3 regions of the Mesorhizobium sp. M1338 genome follow, and region 3 is predicted to be linked to each of the others. Evidence: predicted binding sites of a transcription regulator. Region 3 holds the regulator's gene; each other region holds the start of a gene.
What was found. The regulator LexA, encoded in region 3, represses DNA repair genes until DNA is damaged. The targets are predictions, from matches to a motif close to TGTTCNNNNTGTGTTCNG.
Positions count from the first base shown of each region.

Region 1 (5,803 bases), on a different contig from region 3:
GATCGGCACGCCGCAGGTCGGCCGGCTGCTTGCCCGCCGCCCAGACCTTTGCCCGCGCGGCCCATTCATCGAGACCCTTTGGCGTGTAGCAGTCGGGATTGTCGTCACTGCCGGTCTGCAGCCGTGCATAGACGAAATCACCGGTAACGTCGGCGATATCAGGATATTTGGCATGGTCGGCATAGACGATCGCCACCTTGTACTTGCGCGCCAGCGCCGCGAATTCCGGCACGACAAAACTGTCGTTGCGCACCTCGACCGCGTGGCGCAGCGCGACGCCGTCCTGCTTTTCCGGCAGCAGTTTCAAAAAAGCTTCGAAATCGTCCGGATCGAACTTTTTCGTCGGCGCGAACTGCCACAGGATCGGCCCGAGCTTTTCGCCGAGTGCCGCCACACCCGAGCCGAGGAAGCGCATCATCGATTCGCCGGCCTCGCCAAGCACGCGGCGGTTGGTGACGAAGCGGTTGCCCTTCAGCGCATAGACGAAACCGTCCGGCGCCTCGCTTGCCCATTTGACGAAGGTCGGCTCCTTGAAGCTGGAATAATAGGTGCCATTGACCTCGATGGTCGGCACCTGCCGGGTGGCGTATTGCAACTGTTTGGCCTTCGACAGCTTGTCGGGATAGAAGGACGTGTCCCAGGGCTCGAAGGTCCAGCCGCCCATGCCGGCGCGGATTGTTCCCGATGTGCTCATTGTCATCCTCCCAAGTGAAGAAATCTGGCCGAGTTCAGAAGATCGGGCCCCGTTTCATGGAAACCATAGGCCAGATAGAGCGCGATGTTCCGCTCCATCCTGGCGTTGGTGTAGAGCCGCACCTCGGGCAGGCGCCAGAGGCCCGTCTGCTCGTCGGCGTGTTTGAGCAGGGCGATGCCGAGGCCTTTGCCTTGAAAGGCCGGGGCAACCGCGACGGAAAAGATCATCGCATGATCGTCATGCCGCTCCACGGTGAGCGCTCCGGCCATCTCGCCGCCGCTCTCCAGAAGCCAGACCTCGCCACGCGCGATGCGCGGCGCATAGTCCTCGGTGACCGGGATCGGCGATGCACCGAACAGGGCGCTGTAGGGTGTATAGGCGGCTTCGGTTAGCGACACGACAGTTTGGAGATCACCGGCAAGCGCTCTTCGGATTGTCATTCAAAAAGCTCTCCAGGCGCCAACCGGTCGGATCATCACTCCGCCGCTTCGCGCTTGCCTCCGGGGCGTCGCTCCAACAACTCCTTGAGAAACTGACCGGTGTAGCTGCGCTTTTCGCGCACGATCGCTTCCGGCGTGCCGGAGGCCACCAGCTCGCCGCCGCCGTCGCCACCTTCTGGGCCGAGGTCGAGCACCCAGTCGGCGGTCTTGATGACCTCGAGATTGTGCTCGATGACCACCACCGTGTTGCCCTGGTCGACCAGTTCGTGCAGCACTTCCAACAGCTTGGCGACGTCGTGGAAGTGCAGGCCGGTGGTCGGCTCGTCCAGGATGTAGAGCGTCTTGCCGGTCGCCTTGCGCGACAGTTCCTTGGCGAGCTTGATGCGCTGCGCCTCGCCGCCCGACAGCGTCGTCGCCTGCTGGCCGATATGGATGTAGCCGAGGCCGACCTGTTTCAGCGTATCGAGCTTGTCGCGCACACCGGGCACTGCGGCGAAGAAGTCGACGCCTTCCTCGACGGTCATGTCGAGCACGTCGGCGATCGACTTGCCCTTGAACAGGACATCGAGCGTCTCTCTGTTGTAGCGCTTGCCGTGACAGACGTCGCAGGTGACGTAGACGTCGGGCAGGAAGTGCATCTCGATCTTGATGACACCGTCGCCCTGACAGGCTTCGCAGCGCCCGCCCTTGACGTTGAACGAGAAGCGGCCGGGCTGATAGCCACGCGCCTTGGCCTCGGGAAGGCCCGCGAACCAGTCGCGGATCGGCGTGAAGGCGCCGGTATAGGTGGCCGGATTGGAGCGCGGGGTCCTGCCGATCGGCGACTGGTCGATGTCGATGACCTTGTCGAGGAATTCGAGGCCCTCGATGCGATCATGATCGGCCGGGTGCTCGCGCGAGCCCATGATGCGGCGCGAGGCGGCCTTGAACAGCGTCTCGATCAGGAAGGTCGACTTGCCTCCGCCCGACACGCCGGTGACGGCGGTGAAGGTGCCGAGGGGGATTTCGGCGGTGACGTTCTTCAGATTGTTGCCGCGCGCGCCGACGATCTTCAGGCGCCGGTTCTTCTTCGCCTCGCGGCGCACGCCGGGCGTCGCCACTTCGAGCGCGCCCGACAAATATTTGCCGGTGATCGAATTGGGGTTGGCCATGACTTGCTGCGGCGTGCCCTGGGCAATGATCTCGCCGCCGTGGATGCCGGCGGCCGGGCCCATGTCGACGACATAGTCTGCATGCAGGATGGCGTCCTCGTCATGCTCGACGACGATCACCGTGTTGCCGATGTCGCGCAGGTGCTTGAGCGTATCGAGCAGGCGCGCATTGTCGCGCTGATGCAGACCGATCGACGGCTCGTCCAGCACATAGAGCACGCCGGTGAGGCCGGAGCCGATCTGCGACGCCAGCCGGATGCGCTGGCTCTCACCGCCGGACAGCGTGCCCGAATTGCGCGACAGCGTCAGATAATCGAGCCCGACATCGTTGAGGAAGCGCAGCCGCTCGCGGATCTCCTTGAGCACGCGCACCGCGATCTCGTTCTGCTTGTCGTTGAGCGACGCGGGCAGGTCGGTGAACCACTGGTCGGCCTTGCGGATCGAAAGTTCGGTGACTTCGCCGATGTGCCTGCCGGCGATCTTCACCGCAAGCGACTCGGGCTTCAGGCGGTAGCCCTTGCAGACCGGGCAGGGCGTGGCCGACATGAAGCGCTCGATCTCCTCGCGCATCCAGGCGGATTCGGTCTCCTTCCAGCGGCGCTCGAGATTGGGGATGACGCCTTCGAACGTCTTGGTTGTCTTGTAGGAGCGCAGGCCGTCATCATACTGGAAGGTGATCTCGCGCTCTCCGGTGCCGCGCAGGATGGCTTCCTTTGCCTCTTCGGTCAGATCCCTGAACTTGTCGCCGAGCTTGAAGCCATAAGCCTTGCCCAGCGCCTCCAGCGTCTGTGCATAATAGGGCGAGGTCGACTTAGCCCACGGGCTGACGGCGCCGTCGCGCAGCGAGATGTTTTCGTCCGGCACGATCAGATTGCCATCGATGGCGCGCTGGCTGCCGAGACCGTCGCAGGTCGGGCAGGCACCGAACGGGTTGTTGAACGAGAACAGGCGCGGTTCGATTTCCGGAATGGTGAAGCCGGAGACCGGGCAAGCAAATTTTTCCGAGAACAGGATGCGCTCATGCGTCTCGTTCTTCGACTTGTTGACCGAATCCTCGCCGGTCTGGCTGGAGTCGAGCGGCTTGTCGGCGAATTCGGCTACCGCCAACCCATCGGCCAGCTTCAGCGCCGTTTCGATGGAGTCGGCGAGCCGCGTCGCCAGATCGCCGCGCACGACGATGCGGTCGACGACGACGTCGAGGTCGTGCTTGTACTTCTTGTCCAGCGCCGGCACGTCGGCGATCTCGTAGAAGACGCCGTCGACCTTGACGCGTTGAAAGCCCTTCTTCTGCAGTTCCAGCAGTTCCTTGCGGTACTCGCCTTTGCGGCCGCGCACCATCGGCGCCAGGATGAACAGGCGCGTGCCTTCCTCGACCGCCAGCACGCGGTCGACCATCTGCGAAACCGTCTGACTCTCGATCGGCAGGCCGGTGGCCGGCGAATAGGGGATGCCGACGCGCGCGAACAACAGGCGCATATAGTCGTAGATCTCGGTGACGGTGCCGACCGTCGAACGCGGGTTCTTCGAGGTGGTCTTCTGCTCGATCGAGATGGCAGGCGACAGGCCGTCGATCTGGTCGACGTCAGGCTTCTGCATCATTTCGAGGAATTGCCGGGCGTAGGCCGAAAGGCTTTCGACATAGCGGCGCTGGCCTTCGGCATAGATGGTGTCGAAGGCAAGCGACGACTTGCCGGAACCCGACAGGCCGGTCATGACAATCAGGCTGTCACGCGGCAGGTCGAGATCGACATTCTTCAGATTGTGTTCGCGCGCCCCGCGAATGGAAAGATATTTATGGTCGGCCATCGCCGGTCGCCGCCTCAGAATCTGGAATTTCCTGGAATGGCGGGTTTTCCCAGCCATCCCCTATGTAGGTAGTTTTGCCGCCACGTCGAGAGACGCCACAATTCCCGACAAAAGCCGTTTAAGCGTCTTTCGCGTGAACGGGCAAGTAGAAAGAACAAAGACCGAACACGCTCCTGACAAAGCTGTGCAAAAACTGACTTGCACGTAACCTCCCGACGATCACATTTTTCGGTAACCGGCTATTGAAGCTTGACGGGCGCCGGCTCCTGGAGGCAAGCTTCGGCAGTCAACGAAGCCGGCCGTCTTTCGATGGTCTCGCCGCCCAGAGGCGGCCTGCGAGATGCCGCAGGCATTAGCGATTTGTGCTTCGGACGACAACGTCGCAATGGACAAAAAGGAGCGGAGCTATGACGCCACCGGATCGTCCCACAGGGTTCCAGTCGTTACTGGAGCGGCGGCAGGCATAAGTGCCAGGGTTTAGCGTTTGCGCCACCCGACAAACCGTGACCTGCCATACCCCGTAAAAATCAGAGACTGCAGTCGGATCGTCGGCTGACGCCGCGTTGCATCCGAAATCTTGTGCCGGCAGTACGCCCCCGGTAGAAGTTGGATTTTAGATCCAAAAAGGCCCCGTCCGTTTGCGCAAAGCACGGCGGGGCCGTTTTATGTGCGGATGTCTTGTTGGCGATATGCCAGCGCAGCACGCCGGCACCACTATCGGTGGCGGGGCTGCCCGATTGAGCCGGCTCCGAGATCGACGGTAATGCTGCCGGAAATCCTGACATCCGTATCGCCGATCTTGAACTGGCCGTTGCCGTTGCCGGGATATGCATCGTCGGGTTCGGGAGCCGGCTTGGCGATGCGATAGTCGCCGGCCACGCCGGGCAGGGCGCCTTTTTGCGCCTGCGCCGAGCTGTCGCCGGCGAAGGCCGTGCCGCTCGAAAGGCACACGAGCGCTACAACGGCGATGACACGGTGCAATGTTCTGGGTGGATGAGTGTCGATCATCCCAGGACTATAGTGGCGTGCCGGCGACGGGACCAGACCGGCATCATCAAATCTTCGAAAGCCGGCAGGAAGCCGGGCCTGGCTTTATGCCGCCTTTTTTCGCGTGTCGAAAACGTGGTCGACGATGCCCCAGGTCTGGGCCTCGCGGGCGGTCATGAAGTGGTCGCGGTCCAGCGTGCGTTCGACCTCCTCATAGGTGCGTCCGCAATGCTGCGCATAGAGCCCGGCCATGTGCCGTTTCGTCTGGACGATGCGCTCGGCATGGCGCTGGATGTCGGAGGCTTGGCCCTGGAACCCGCCCAGCGGCTGATGCAGCAGGATGGTGGCGTTCGGCAGCGAGATACGACGCCCCGGTGTGCCCGCCATCAGCAGGAAAGAACCCATCGAGGCGGCAAAGCCCATGCACACGGTCGACACCGGGCAGCTGATGTATTGCATCGTGTCGTAGATGGCGAAGCCGCTGGTCACCACGCCGCCCGGCGAGTTGATATAGAGCGAGATCTCCTTGTCGGGATTGTCCGATTCCAGCGACAGCAACTGCGCGCAGACCAGCGCCGAGATGTCGTCGTTGATCTCGCCATTGATGAAGACGATGCGCTCGCGCAGCAGCCGCGAGAAAATGTCGAAGGCGCGTTCGCCGCGGCTCGATTGCTCGATTACCATCGGCACCAGACTGGCAACACCGCTCATGATCTTCTCTCCAT
Region 1 covers NZ_JAMYLL010000023.1:6,705-12,507, forward strand. The annotation lists gene NKH19_RS19830 (DUF72 domain-containing protein) at 1-694, opposite strand, end outside; gene NKH19_RS19835 (GNAT family N-acetyltransferase) at 697-1,134, opposite strand; gene uvrA (excinuclease ABC subunit UvrA) at 1,170-4,091, opposite strand; gene NKH19_RS19845 (hypothetical protein) at 4,806-5,099, opposite strand; gene NKH19_RS19850 (ATP-dependent Clp protease proteolytic subunit) at 5,184-5,789, opposite strand.
Region 1: uvrA (excinuclease ABC subunit UvrA) is a predicted target of LexA. The motif match lies at 4,242-4,259, and genes of this name have one in related genera.

Region 2 (5,803 bases), on a different contig from region 3:
TCCTGAAACAGCGGCACGCCCAGCGTCTTGCCCAGCACGCGCTCGAGCTCCGGTGTCGGAAACGTCACCGCCTCCGTGCCATCGCGCCGGCGAAGGTAGGGATGGACCATGTCGCCCTGGATCGGGCCGGGACGGACGATCGCGACCTCGATGACCAGGTCGTAGAAGGTGCGCGGCTTGATGCGCGGAAGCATCGACATCTGCGCGCGGGATTCGATCTGGAAAACGCCGAGCGTATCGGCCTTCCTGATCATCGCGTAGGTGCGCGGATCCTCCGACGGGATCGTCGCCAGGTCGAGGGCGATGCCCTTGTGCTCGGACAGGAGATCGAATGACTTCTTCATGCAGGTGAGCATGCCCAGGGCCAAGACATCCACCTTCATGAATTTGAGGGCGTCGATATCGTCCTTGTCCCATTCCACGACCTGGCGATCCTTCATCGTCGCCGGTTCGATCGGCACGAGATCGTCGAGGCGATCATGCGTCAGGACGAAGCCGCCCGGATGCTGCGAGAGGTGGCGCGGCGTGCCGGCAAGTTGCGCGGCGAGTTCGAGGGTCAGGCGCAGCCGGCGATCGCCGAGATTGAGGTTGAGCTCGCCGGCGCGCTGCTCATCGACCGCCTCACCGTGGCCCCAGACCTGCGAGGACAGAAGTTTGGTCATGTCTTCGGGCAGGCCGAGCGCCTTGCCGACATCACGGACGGCGCCCTTGGTGCGATAACGGATGACGGTGGAGCAAAGCGCGGCATGTTCGCGGCCGTAGGTCTCGTAGACCCACTGCATGACGATCTCGCGCCGTTCGTGCTCGAAATCGACATCGATGTCGGGCGGCTCGCGCCGCTCCTCGGAGACGAAACGCTCGAACAGAAGGTTGTTGCGTTCGGGATCGATGGAGGTGATGCCCAGCACATAGCAGACGGCGGAATTGGCGGCCGAGCCGCGGCCCTGGCAAAGGATGTTCTGGCTGCGCGCGAAGCGGACGATCGAGTTCACGGTGAGAAAGTACGGCGCGTATCTGAGCGTCTCGATCAGCCGCAGCTCGTGTTTCAAGATCTCGACCACCTTGTCAGGCACGCCCTCGGGATAGCGGCTGTCAGCACCTTCCCAGGTCAGTTTTTCCAGCGCCTGCTGGGAGGTGAGACCCGGCATGGTCTTCTCCTCCGGGTATTGGTAGGCGAGCTCGTCGAGCGAGAACCGGCAGCGGTCGGCGATTTCGATCGTGCGCGCCAAGGCCTCGGGATAATTGCTGAAGAGCCGCGCCATTTCGTCGCCAGGTTTGAGGTAGCGATCAGCATGACGTTCGCGCCGGAAGCCGGCACCATCGATGGCGACGTTGTGACGAATGCAGGTGACGACATCCTGCATCATGCGGCGGGCTGGCTCGTGGAAAAGCACGTCATTGGTGACGACGGTGGGCACGTGCATCGCCGTCGCAAGATTTGCCAGCTCGTGAAGCCTGAGCTGGTCGTTCGGACGCCTGCGCAAGGTGAGCGCCAGATAGGCGCGATCACCGAAGATCTCGCGCAGCCGCCGCAAACGAACGGCACAAAGGTCATCGGCTTCGTCCGGCACCAGGACAGCAATCAGACCTTCGCCATAGGCGACGACATCATCCCATTCGAGATGGCATTTTGCCTTCCCGGCCCTGCCCTTGCCGAGCGACAGCAGGCGGCAAAGGCGCGAATAGGCCGGTCGGTCCGTAGGGTAGACCAGGATCGACATGCCGTCGGCCAGTTCAAGACGGCAGCCGACGATTAGCCGAACGCCTGTCGTCTTGGCCGCTTCATGGGCGCGCACGATGCCGGCAAGCGAATTGCGGTCGACGATAGCCAGCGCTTCGATGCCGAGCAGTGCCGCCTGGGCGAACAGCTCTTCGCAGCTACTCGCCCCACGCAGGAAACTGAAATGCGAGGTGACCTGCAGCTCGGCATATCGGGCCGCGCCAGTCATCCGAAGATCCCATGCATGAACCATTTATGCGATCCGGTCGCGGCATCCTCGCCGTCGCCGGCGCGGTAGACCCAGTAGCGCTCGCCGTTCTCGTCCTCGACCCGGAAATAGTCCCTCACCGCCGCGAGCTCGGCGTCGCGCTTCCACCATTCCCCGAAGACGCGTTCCGGACCATCCGCACGCTTCACGCGTCGGCGGACGCCGCGCCAAGTGAAAGTCACGGGTGGATGGTCGGGAAGAAGTGCCACCGTCTCGATCGGCTCGGGTCGTGGCAACAGCCGAGTTGGGCGCGGCCAATGGCCGGGCCAGCCCTCGCCGGTATCAGGCGCCATTGGGGCAATGCGTTGAACCGAACGTTCGGGAACGTCGCTCTGCACCGGGGCAAAGCGATAGAGCCGGTCCTCACCGACACGGTTGGCGAGGATGTCGATCACATCCGACACATCGGGTTCGGGCGCCTCGGCGAGCGAGGAAATCATCTGTTTGGCCCGCAGCGGCTCGGCAACGGTCGCGGCAAGCCGCATCAGCTCGATGCCGAACCCTGGATCGATCGTTTCTATTTTGTCGGTGAGAAGCCGGGTCAAGCGCTTCGTGTCACGCACCGGCGATGCTGTGCCGACACGGATCGCCTCGATGCGATTGTCGACGCGGAAGAACAGAAGATCGAGCCGGCGTGCGCCAAGTCCTCGCGTCTCGAGTGAGGCGCATAGTTCAGCGACCAGCTTGCCGGTATAGCGCGCGATTGTTTGTGCCGCGCCGATCGGCTCGGCAAAATTGCGGCGCACTTCGACAATTTCCTGCGGCCGGATCGGCTCGATCGGTTCGCTCACGCGTCCGAACGCCTGGTCGAGGCGGCGGCCGGCCTCCGGCCCAAAACGCAAGGCGAGCGCCGCACGCGGGGTGCCGGTGAGATCCGCAATTGTCTCGAAGCCGAGCCGCCTCAGACTATCGATCGTCGCGGCGGGAAAGCGAAGGGCAGCGATCGGCAAAGGCAGGATCGCCTGGGCAATTTCGCCGGACGGTACCACAAGCGTCTGCCGTGTACCGAAGCGGGCCAATGCGTGGGCTGCGCCCCAGCTATCGGCGACCGCGCAGCGCGCGGTAAAGCCGGACGCGGCAAGTCGCTCCACCATATCGGTGAGCATTGCCGCCTCGCCGCCATGCAGATGGTCGGCGCCGGTCGTGTCGATCACAATGCCGTCCGGCGCATCGGCAGCGACGATCGGCGCGTAGCGGCGCAGCGCCCACAGCGCCAATCGCTCGAGCGCCATCTCATCTGCTTCGGGCTCGGCATCATGAACGACAAGACCCGGAACGAGCGCCTGCGCCTTACTCGCCGGCATGCCGATGCGCAGGCCGGCTGCGTGCGCTGCCGCATCAGCGGCAAGTACCACACGGCGACGTCCGTCGCGGCCGATCAAAACGAGCGGCGTCTCAGGCGGAGGCGCGGCGTCGCCCGATTTCCTTCTGAAGCGGTCTGTCGGCCACATCGGAAGGAAGAGCGATACGACCCTTGGCATCGCAAGCCTCCACTGTAAAATCTGCGCTCTCTCCTGCACGGCATCGGATCAGTTCAAGCTGCCAGCGCGCACGCCCGACTCCCTGAACAGGCAGTGGTGTCGACGGCAGGACCGACACCCGCCAGCGGGTTTCGGCGGCTGTCGGCTGGCCAAAATCGGTTGCCTCCGTCTGTCGCCGCCAGCGGCGAATGGCGATGCCGGTGGCGCCGGAGTTTTCGGCGGCAAGCTGAAGCCGCCGTGAGGCCGTCATCGAAAGCCGTGCAATCTCGGCAACGACAGCGCCAAAACCGCCACGAAGACCCTCTTCGAAACAGGCGAGAACGGATTTTTCGTCGCCGGCTTCGACATAGATTACCCGTCCCGGAGGAAGGCCGGCCTGTTCGATCGCAGGCGCGAACAGATCGGGCCGGGTAACGCACCACAGCACCTTGCCTGCCGTGCGGGCGGCAATTCCCGCGGCGAACAGCGCCGCGGCCGCACCGTCGACAGCGCCATTGCCGCCGCCCGCGACCTCGTGCAGACCGCCAAAAGTCAACCCGCCTCCCGGCAGAACCCTGTCGATCGCGGCCACTCCGAACGGCAAAACCATTCGGGCGCGCGCCTTTCCGCCTTCGAGGCGCGCGATGCGTTCTCGAAGGTCGGAAATGGCAGCAGGGGGCGCCGATACACGCATCTGACCCTTGAAACGCGGAAAGCCGTGATATGTTCTACATTTGTTCTCGTCTTGGTTAAGAGTCAACCGGAATGACGTCATGCCCCTGCGGAAGGAGGGCATTCGGATAGTCTAAAGTGCCGGGCCATATCCTTTAATGCGAAAATGCGAGTTCCATGTTTGGTTGGGCGCCACGAGTGGCCGAAACTTGTAGCTTATTTCGGACATGCCCATAGTTGAGCCCCATACCGATCTTCGCTCGCGCCTGCTTGCCCGCATCGAGTCCAAACCCGCGAGGTCTGGACCCCCGGCGACTTCGCCGAGCACGGCGCGCGCGCCGCCGTGGAGCCAGCAAGCCCATTTCGCATAGTTCGGTGAGCTTACTCGTTTAAATAAGCAGAAGCTAATACAAGTAAATCCGCTGTGACGTCACCAACACAGACTTGCCTTTCCTTGCTAGGATTAGTTTTTTGGTAGTCGATCCGAATATAAGCCTGTTGCGAGGCCGTACCCTTTCGTGCTGCGTTTACCCGATCGGAATCAGGGTCGACGCTGCGAGGCGCATTTGGCTCTGTTGGGGGAATTTCATATGAGCACGGCTGCCGGCGGCGAAACGATCGAAGATCGGGGCGGCACAATGACCAAGCTGTTGGCGGGCGTCGGCCTGACAGCGCTGGCGATCGGCGCTTCACTGACCTCGGCCTCCGCTCAGCAATGGACTGGAACGACGAGCAACAACTGGACGGTGGGCAGCAACTGGTCGGGCGGCGTAGCCCCCTCAGGCGGCTCCGTCGTGATCAACACGACATCGCCTAACCCGACAGTGCTTGGCGTGAGTGGCCCAGCAATTGGTGTGACGAGCTCCCTGTACGTTGGCGATAGCGGGTCGGGCAGTCTGACGATCCAGAACGGCAGCACGCTTACAAGCGCGTCAGCCCCGCGGATCGGAAATCAAGCCAGCGGCACCGGAACCGTCACCGTCACCGGGGCTGGATCGCTATGGACGATAAGCAGCGGGAATTTTGGTGTCGGCTATCAAGGAAACGGTACGCTGAACGTTGTGAATGGAGGCAAAGTCGTCGCCAGCACCACGATCTTAGGCGTGGGTGTCACCTCTTCCGGCACGCTCAACATCAGCGGCGGCATGTTGGACACGGCCGTTCTGCGGAACGGCTTCGGCGCGGCGCAGGCCAATTTTGACAATGGCATTCTCAAGGCAAGAGCGAACAATGCGACCTTCATCAATGGATTCTCGGGCACTGAACTTAGCGTACTGGCTGGCGGGCTGACCGTCGATACCGCCGGCTTCACCGTGGGGACCGACGCTACCTCTGGGTTTACTGGCGCCGGTGGCCTGACCGTAACAGGCGGCGGCATTTTCAACCTTCTAGCCAACAGCCCTTATTCCGGCGAGACCTGGATCCAGGCCGGCAGCACACTCTCGCTTCAGGGAGCCGGCGCCGTTGCCGATTCAAGCCGAGTGCTCGCGGACGGAACGTTCGATATCGCGGCCATTACCCCGACAGGCACCAGCATTCAGAGCCTCGCCGGCAGCGGCGCCGTCACTCTGGGCGCCAAGACGCTTACGATCACCGACACCAACGATAGTTTTTCCGGCATCATCTCCGGCAGCGGTGGACTGGCACTCAACGGCGGCACCATGATCCTGGGCGGCGCCAACA
Region 2 covers NZ_JAMYLL010000042.1:23,483-29,285, reverse strand. The annotation lists gene NKH19_RS26170 (error-prone DNA polymerase) at 1-1,949, opposite strand, end outside; gene NKH19_RS26165 (Y-family DNA polymerase) at 1,946-3,469, opposite strand; gene NKH19_RS26160 (ImuA family protein) at 3,384-4,142, opposite strand; gene NKH19_RS26155 (autotransporter outer membrane beta-barrel domain-containing protein) at 4,711-5,803, shown strand, end outside.
Region 2: NKH19_RS26160 (ImuA family protein) is a predicted target of LexA. The motif match lies at 4,173-4,190, and genes of this name have one in related genera.

Region 3 (5,803 bases):
GAGGAGTGGACGCAAAAGACCGGCAAGCCGATTCTCGACGGCATCGGCGCCACCGAAATGCTGCACATCTTCATCTCCAACCGCCTCATCGACATGAAGCCCGCTTCGACCGGCAAGCCGGTGGGCGGCTACGAGGCGCGCATCGTCGACGACGAGATGCGCGAGGTGCCGCGCGGCACAACCGGCAGGCTGGCGGTGCGAGGCCCGACCGGCTGCCGCTACATGGCCGATGACAGGCAGAAAGAATACGTGCGCGACGGCTGGAACCTCACCGGCGACACCTTCACCCAGGACGAAGACGGCTTCTTCCATTTCGCCGCACGCTCCGACGACATGATCGTCAGTGCCGGCTACAACATTGCCGGACCCGAGGTCGAGGCAGCACTCCTGTCGCATCCTGACGTCGCCGAATGCGCGGTGATCGGCGCGGACGATGCCGAACGCGACCAGATCGTCGAGGCGCATGTCGTGCTGGTGCAGGGCGTAGCGCCTGACGCATTGACGACCAAGCGTCTGCAGGATCACGTCAAGGCAACGATCGCGCCCTATAAATATCCGCGATCGGTGAAATTCATCGCCGCTCTGCCCAAGACCCAGACCGGCAAGATCCAGCGCTTCCGGCTGCGCACGGAGAAAATCAATTGAGCGAACCATACGATCCGGCGTCCGAAGGCGCACAGATGTCGTTCAAGGAGCGCATGTCCTACAGCGACTATCTGCATCTGGAAAAGGTGCTGGAGGCGCAGACGCCGCTGTCGTCGGCGCATGACGAGATGCTGTTCATCATCCAGCATCAAACCTCCGAACTGTGGATGAAGCTCGCCCTGCACGAGATTGGTGCCGCGATCCGTTCGATCCGCGCCGACCGCCTCGAGCCGAGCTTCAAGATGCTGTCGCGCGTCGCCCGCATCTTCGAGCAGTTGAACAACGCCTGGGACGTGCTGCGGACGATGACGCCCAGCGAATACACCGAGTTCCGCGACGCGCTCGGCCAGTCCTCGGGTTTCCAGTCCTGGCAGTATCGCGCCATCGAGTTCATGGCCGGCAACCGCAACCTCGCCATGCTCGGGCCGCACAAGCACCGGCCAGACCTCAGCGGAAAGCTGGAGGCGATCCTGGCGGAGCCGTCGCTCTACGACGAAGCGCTGCTGCTCCTGGCGCGCAACGGATTCGATATCGGCGCTGATGCCAGGCGCACGGACTGGCGTGAGACGCGAACCGAGAATGAAGAGGTCCTGGTCGCCTGGCAGACCATCTACCGCGACCCGCAGCGCTACTGGATGTTCTACGAACTGGCCGAGAAGCTGGTCGACTTCGAGGACTATTTCCGCCGTTGGCGCTTCAATCATGTCACCACGGTCGAGCGCATCATCGGCCTGAAACGCGGCACCGGCGGCACGTCGGGTGCTTCGTACCTGAAGAAGATGCTCGAGGTCGTGCTGTTCCCGGAGCTGTGGACGGTCCGCACCCGGCTCTGACATCATCGAAATGAGAACAGGCACACCGAGGGGACGCGCTTGCAGCGGGAACCCTTCGCGAACAACCGAGGACTGAACGACCATGAGTGGAATTCCTGATCTCGCTGCGATCGAAGCGATGGATGCCACGGATCCGCTGCGTGCCATGCGCGATCGTTACATTTTGCCGGAGGGGGTGATCTATCTCGACGGCAATTCACTTGGGGCGGCATCACATGCCGTTTTCGGCGAGCTGCAGCAAGCGGCGGCCCAGGAATGGGCCCAGGATCTCATCCGGGCCTGGAATACAGCCGGATGGTTCGAGATGCCGATCGAACTCGGCGATCAGCTTGGACGTCTGATCGGAGCCGCGGCCGGCCAGACCGTCGTCTGCGACACGACGTCGACCAACATCTACAAGGTGTTGCATGCGGCGATGGAGATGCGGCCCGGCCGGTTGGCCATCGTCGCCGAGGGTGACAGTTTTCCCACCGACCTGTACATCGCCGAAGGCGTGGCCTCGACCCGGGATGGCGCCTTGCTGCGCCTCGCGGGCGTCGACGCGCCAACCATCGAAGAGCTGATCGACGAAAGCGTCGCGGTGGTGCTGGTCAACCACGTCAATTACAAATCCGGTGAACTGCGCGACATGACGGCGCTGACGCGCAAGGCTCATGCGGCCGGAGCGCTGATCGTTTGGGATCTCTGCCACACCGCGGGCGCTCTGCCGGTCGAGCTCGATCATGCAAATGCTGATTTCGCTGTCGGCTGCACCTACAAGTACCTCAACGGCGGTCCGGGCGCGCCAGCCTTCATCTATGCCGCCCAGCGCCACCACGGCGAGATCAGCCAGCCACTCAGCGGCTGGTGGGGGCATGCACGGCCCTTTGCCTTCGAACGGGGTTATGTTGCCGGCACCGGTATCCGCCGCTTTCTGTGCGGCACGCAGCCGGTCCTGTCGATGCGGGCGCTCAAAGGCGCGCTTGCCATCTGGAACGACGTCGACATGGCGGCATTGCGAAAGAAGAGCGTCGCGCTGACCGAACTGTTCATCCAGCTCGTCGAAGCGAAGTGCGGCGCCTATGGTCTCACGCTGGAGAGCACTCGCGACGCGACCAGGCGCGGCAGCCAGGTGTCGTTCCTTCACGATCATGGCTATCAAATCATGCGGGCGCTGATCGAGCGCGGCGTGATCGGTGACTTCCGCGCGCCGTCAACCATCCGTTTCGGATTTACGCCGCTCTATGTCGGCTACAAGGACGTGTGGCTGGCGGTCGAGGTGCTGGAAGACATTCTGCGCACGAGTGCATGGAAGGACCAGCGTTTCGCCGTCAAGGAGGCCGTAACCTGACGCGGCCGTCCCGACGATCTGTCGTCGCGTCTTGCCCCCAGGTCGGATGACGGAGGACGAATTTTTCGGCTCGCGAATGCGTTCGCCGCTGGTAGCCAGCGCAGGCTGCAATAGATTAACCAAGGTTGGCATTTTGGCTTCGTTTCGTTCACGGCAAACGAACGCCCGGAAAGCTGGAAATGCGCCCGTCGCGGATCCATGGGCAGCTCATGCCAGGCTTGAGCCAAGGGTGGGCCACAGCCCATTAACCATAACAATTTCAATGCCGGCAAGCGCATTGTGACGGCATACAGCCGTCGACGAGGCCCGCTGGCGAGCGCCAATAATTTCGACCCCCTTAATAAATTCATTAAACTTTAAACAGTTGCGGAACACAACTGGAACAGATAGTGTTTGTTCTGGGTTTGTTTTTCCGATTCTGGTTTCAGGTACCCTGGGGGCCGCCATGCTGACGCGCAAGCAACACGAACTGCTGATGTTCATCCATGAACGCCTGAAGGAAAGCGGCATTCCGCCATCCTTCGACGAGATGAAGGAGGCGCTCGACCTTGCCTCCAAATCCGGGATTCATCGTTTGATCACGGCACTGGAAGAGCGCGGCTTCATTCGCCGGCTGCCCAACCGGGCACGCGCGCTGGAAGTGCTGCGGCTGCCGGACTCGATCGCACCCGGCCTCAACGCGGCAAAGAAGTTCTCTCCAAGCGTCATCCAGGGCAGTCTTGGTCAGGCCAGTCTCGGCCAGGGCGGCCTTGGCCGGCAGATCAGGCCAGCGTCTTCGCGGATGTCTTCAGCAGGCAATGACGACGACGTGGTCGCCGCCGTGTCGATCCCCGTGATGGGGCGCATCGCCGCCGGTGTGCCGATCGATGCCATCCAGCACCAGACGCATTCGATCTCGGTGCCGCCAGACATGATCATGGGCGGCGAGCACTATGCGCTGGAGGTCAAGGGCGACTCGATGATCGAGGCCGGCATCTTCGACGGCGACACCGTCATCATCCGCAATGCCGATACGGCGAGCCCTGGCGAGATCATCGTGGCGCTGGTGGATGAAGAGGAAGCGACGCTGAAGCGGTTCCGCCGCAAGGGCGCCTCGATTGCTCTCGAAGCCGCCAATCCGGCCTATGAAACCCGTATTTTCGGGCCAGACAGGGTCAAGGTGCAGGGCAAGCTCGTTGGCCTGATCCGCCGCTACTAAGGCAGCTGCGGTTCAACGACTGGCTTCTCGGGTCTCTTGAAGGGCGGCAGTCCCCTCGCCTCGCGTGAAAACTTGCGTTGCGCGTGCCAGGGCCGATATGGCCTGTCCACGGCGAAGCTGATTGTCGCCGGCGCGGTCGCCGATTGGCGATCGAAGAAGACGGCAGCACTGCCTTTGCGGGCCAGTTGCCGTTTGGTGATAACGAGAACCAGCGGGTTGTGACAGGCGTCATAGGCCGTCGCGTCATTGATGACGATCAGGTCGGCGAAACCACAGGCTTTCCAGGTGTCTTTTCGGTCCTCGACATAGGCAATGAACGCGCCGGACGGATGCCTGGCGACGCAAACGCCTGAAGTGCAATAGAACGGTGCTCCCGGCGGCATTTCAGCCGCATCAGCGACGTCGAATTGACCGTCGCCTTCGTCGAACACCTCCGGCACGATGATGCTTTCGGATGTCAGCGCACGCTTCCAGTTGTCGACGGTGAATTCGTTCGGCCTGGCCCGGCTGACCGCGAGTTCGCCGCCGCCGATCGGCAACGCAACCAGCCTTGCGTCCTCCGAGATCAGCACGTCGGGTGCGCGCGTGTCCGAGACCGTCAGCAGGCCGGCAAGCGCGAAAGGAAGAGCTGCCAGCCGCAGCCATGTCGTCGCCATCGTCGCGATGACAAGGGCAATCGCCACCAGAAGGACAGACTGCTGCGAAATCAAGCCGATTGCGTCGACTGGCGAACGCTCGGAAATCCATCCGGACATCGCGATCATCGCCGTCAGGCCTTTGCCCATTACATAAAGAAAGGGGCCGTCGGCGCCGAATGGCATCGCCAGTGCGCTGAGGACGGCGAAAGGCATGACGACCAGTGATACGATCGGCATGATCGCCAGATTGGCGAACAGGCTGAGCGGCGACACACGCTGAAAATGCCAGATGGCAAACAGCGCAGTGGCGCCGCCGGCGATGATGGAAGTCATGGAAAGGCCGCCTGCCGCCAGCAGGAATTTTCGCGTCAGGAAACCAGGCAGCGACCGCTTTGGCGGCGGTGGTCTCGTCTTTCCCGCACGATGCTCCGACCAGCCGGCATAGGCGCCGACCAGCGCCGCGGTTGCGGCGAAGGACATCTGAAAACTCGGGCCGACCACTTCATGCGGCGACACCACGATGACGGCGATCGCCGAAATTGCTAGATTGCGCATGGTGAGTGCCGCCCGATCGAACAGCACGGCAATCAGCATCACCGCCAGCATGATGAAGCTGCGCTCGGCGGCGACGACGATGCCTGAGATGATGAGATAGGCGGCGATCGAGAACAGTGCCGCGACGGCGGCGTATTTCTTGACCGGACGACGCGCGGAAAAGTCCGGAAACAAGGCGAAGGCGCCGCGCAGCAACCCCATGATGGTGCCGGCGACGAGCGCCATATGCAGTCCGGAAATGGAGATGATGTGGTAGATGCCGGTACGCCGCATAGCTTCGTTGATGTCATCGGGAATGCCGGCGCGCACGCCGACGATCAGCGCCGCCGCGATCTCGCCCTCGGCGCCACCGACGCTGCCCCTGATGTGGTCGGCAATCGCTTCACGGGCTTTTTCTATCCCCGAGGAAAGGCGGTCCGATAGCGGCATGTCGCCCGTCATCGGTGACGATAAGTTTTGGATTGCCGAGAAAGAACCCGCTGCCGCCGATGCCGGCGAAATAGCTGTCGAAGGAGAAGTCGTAGCTGTCCGGCCGCACAGGCCCGGTCGGCGGCAACAGCTTGGCATATCCAGTGATCAGGGAGCCGGCGATCACGTCCGCCGG
Region 3 covers NZ_JAMYLL010000043.1:5,222-11,024, reverse strand. The annotation lists gene NKH19_RS26325 (AMP-binding protein) at 1-645, shown strand, start outside; gene kynA (tryptophan 2,3-dioxygenase) at 642-1,478, shown strand; gene kynU (kynureninase) at 1,561-2,808, shown strand; gene lexA (transcriptional repressor LexA) at 3,254-4,006, shown strand; partial or broken gene NKH19_RS26305 (ComEC/Rec2 family competence protein) at 4,003-5,803, opposite strand, start outside.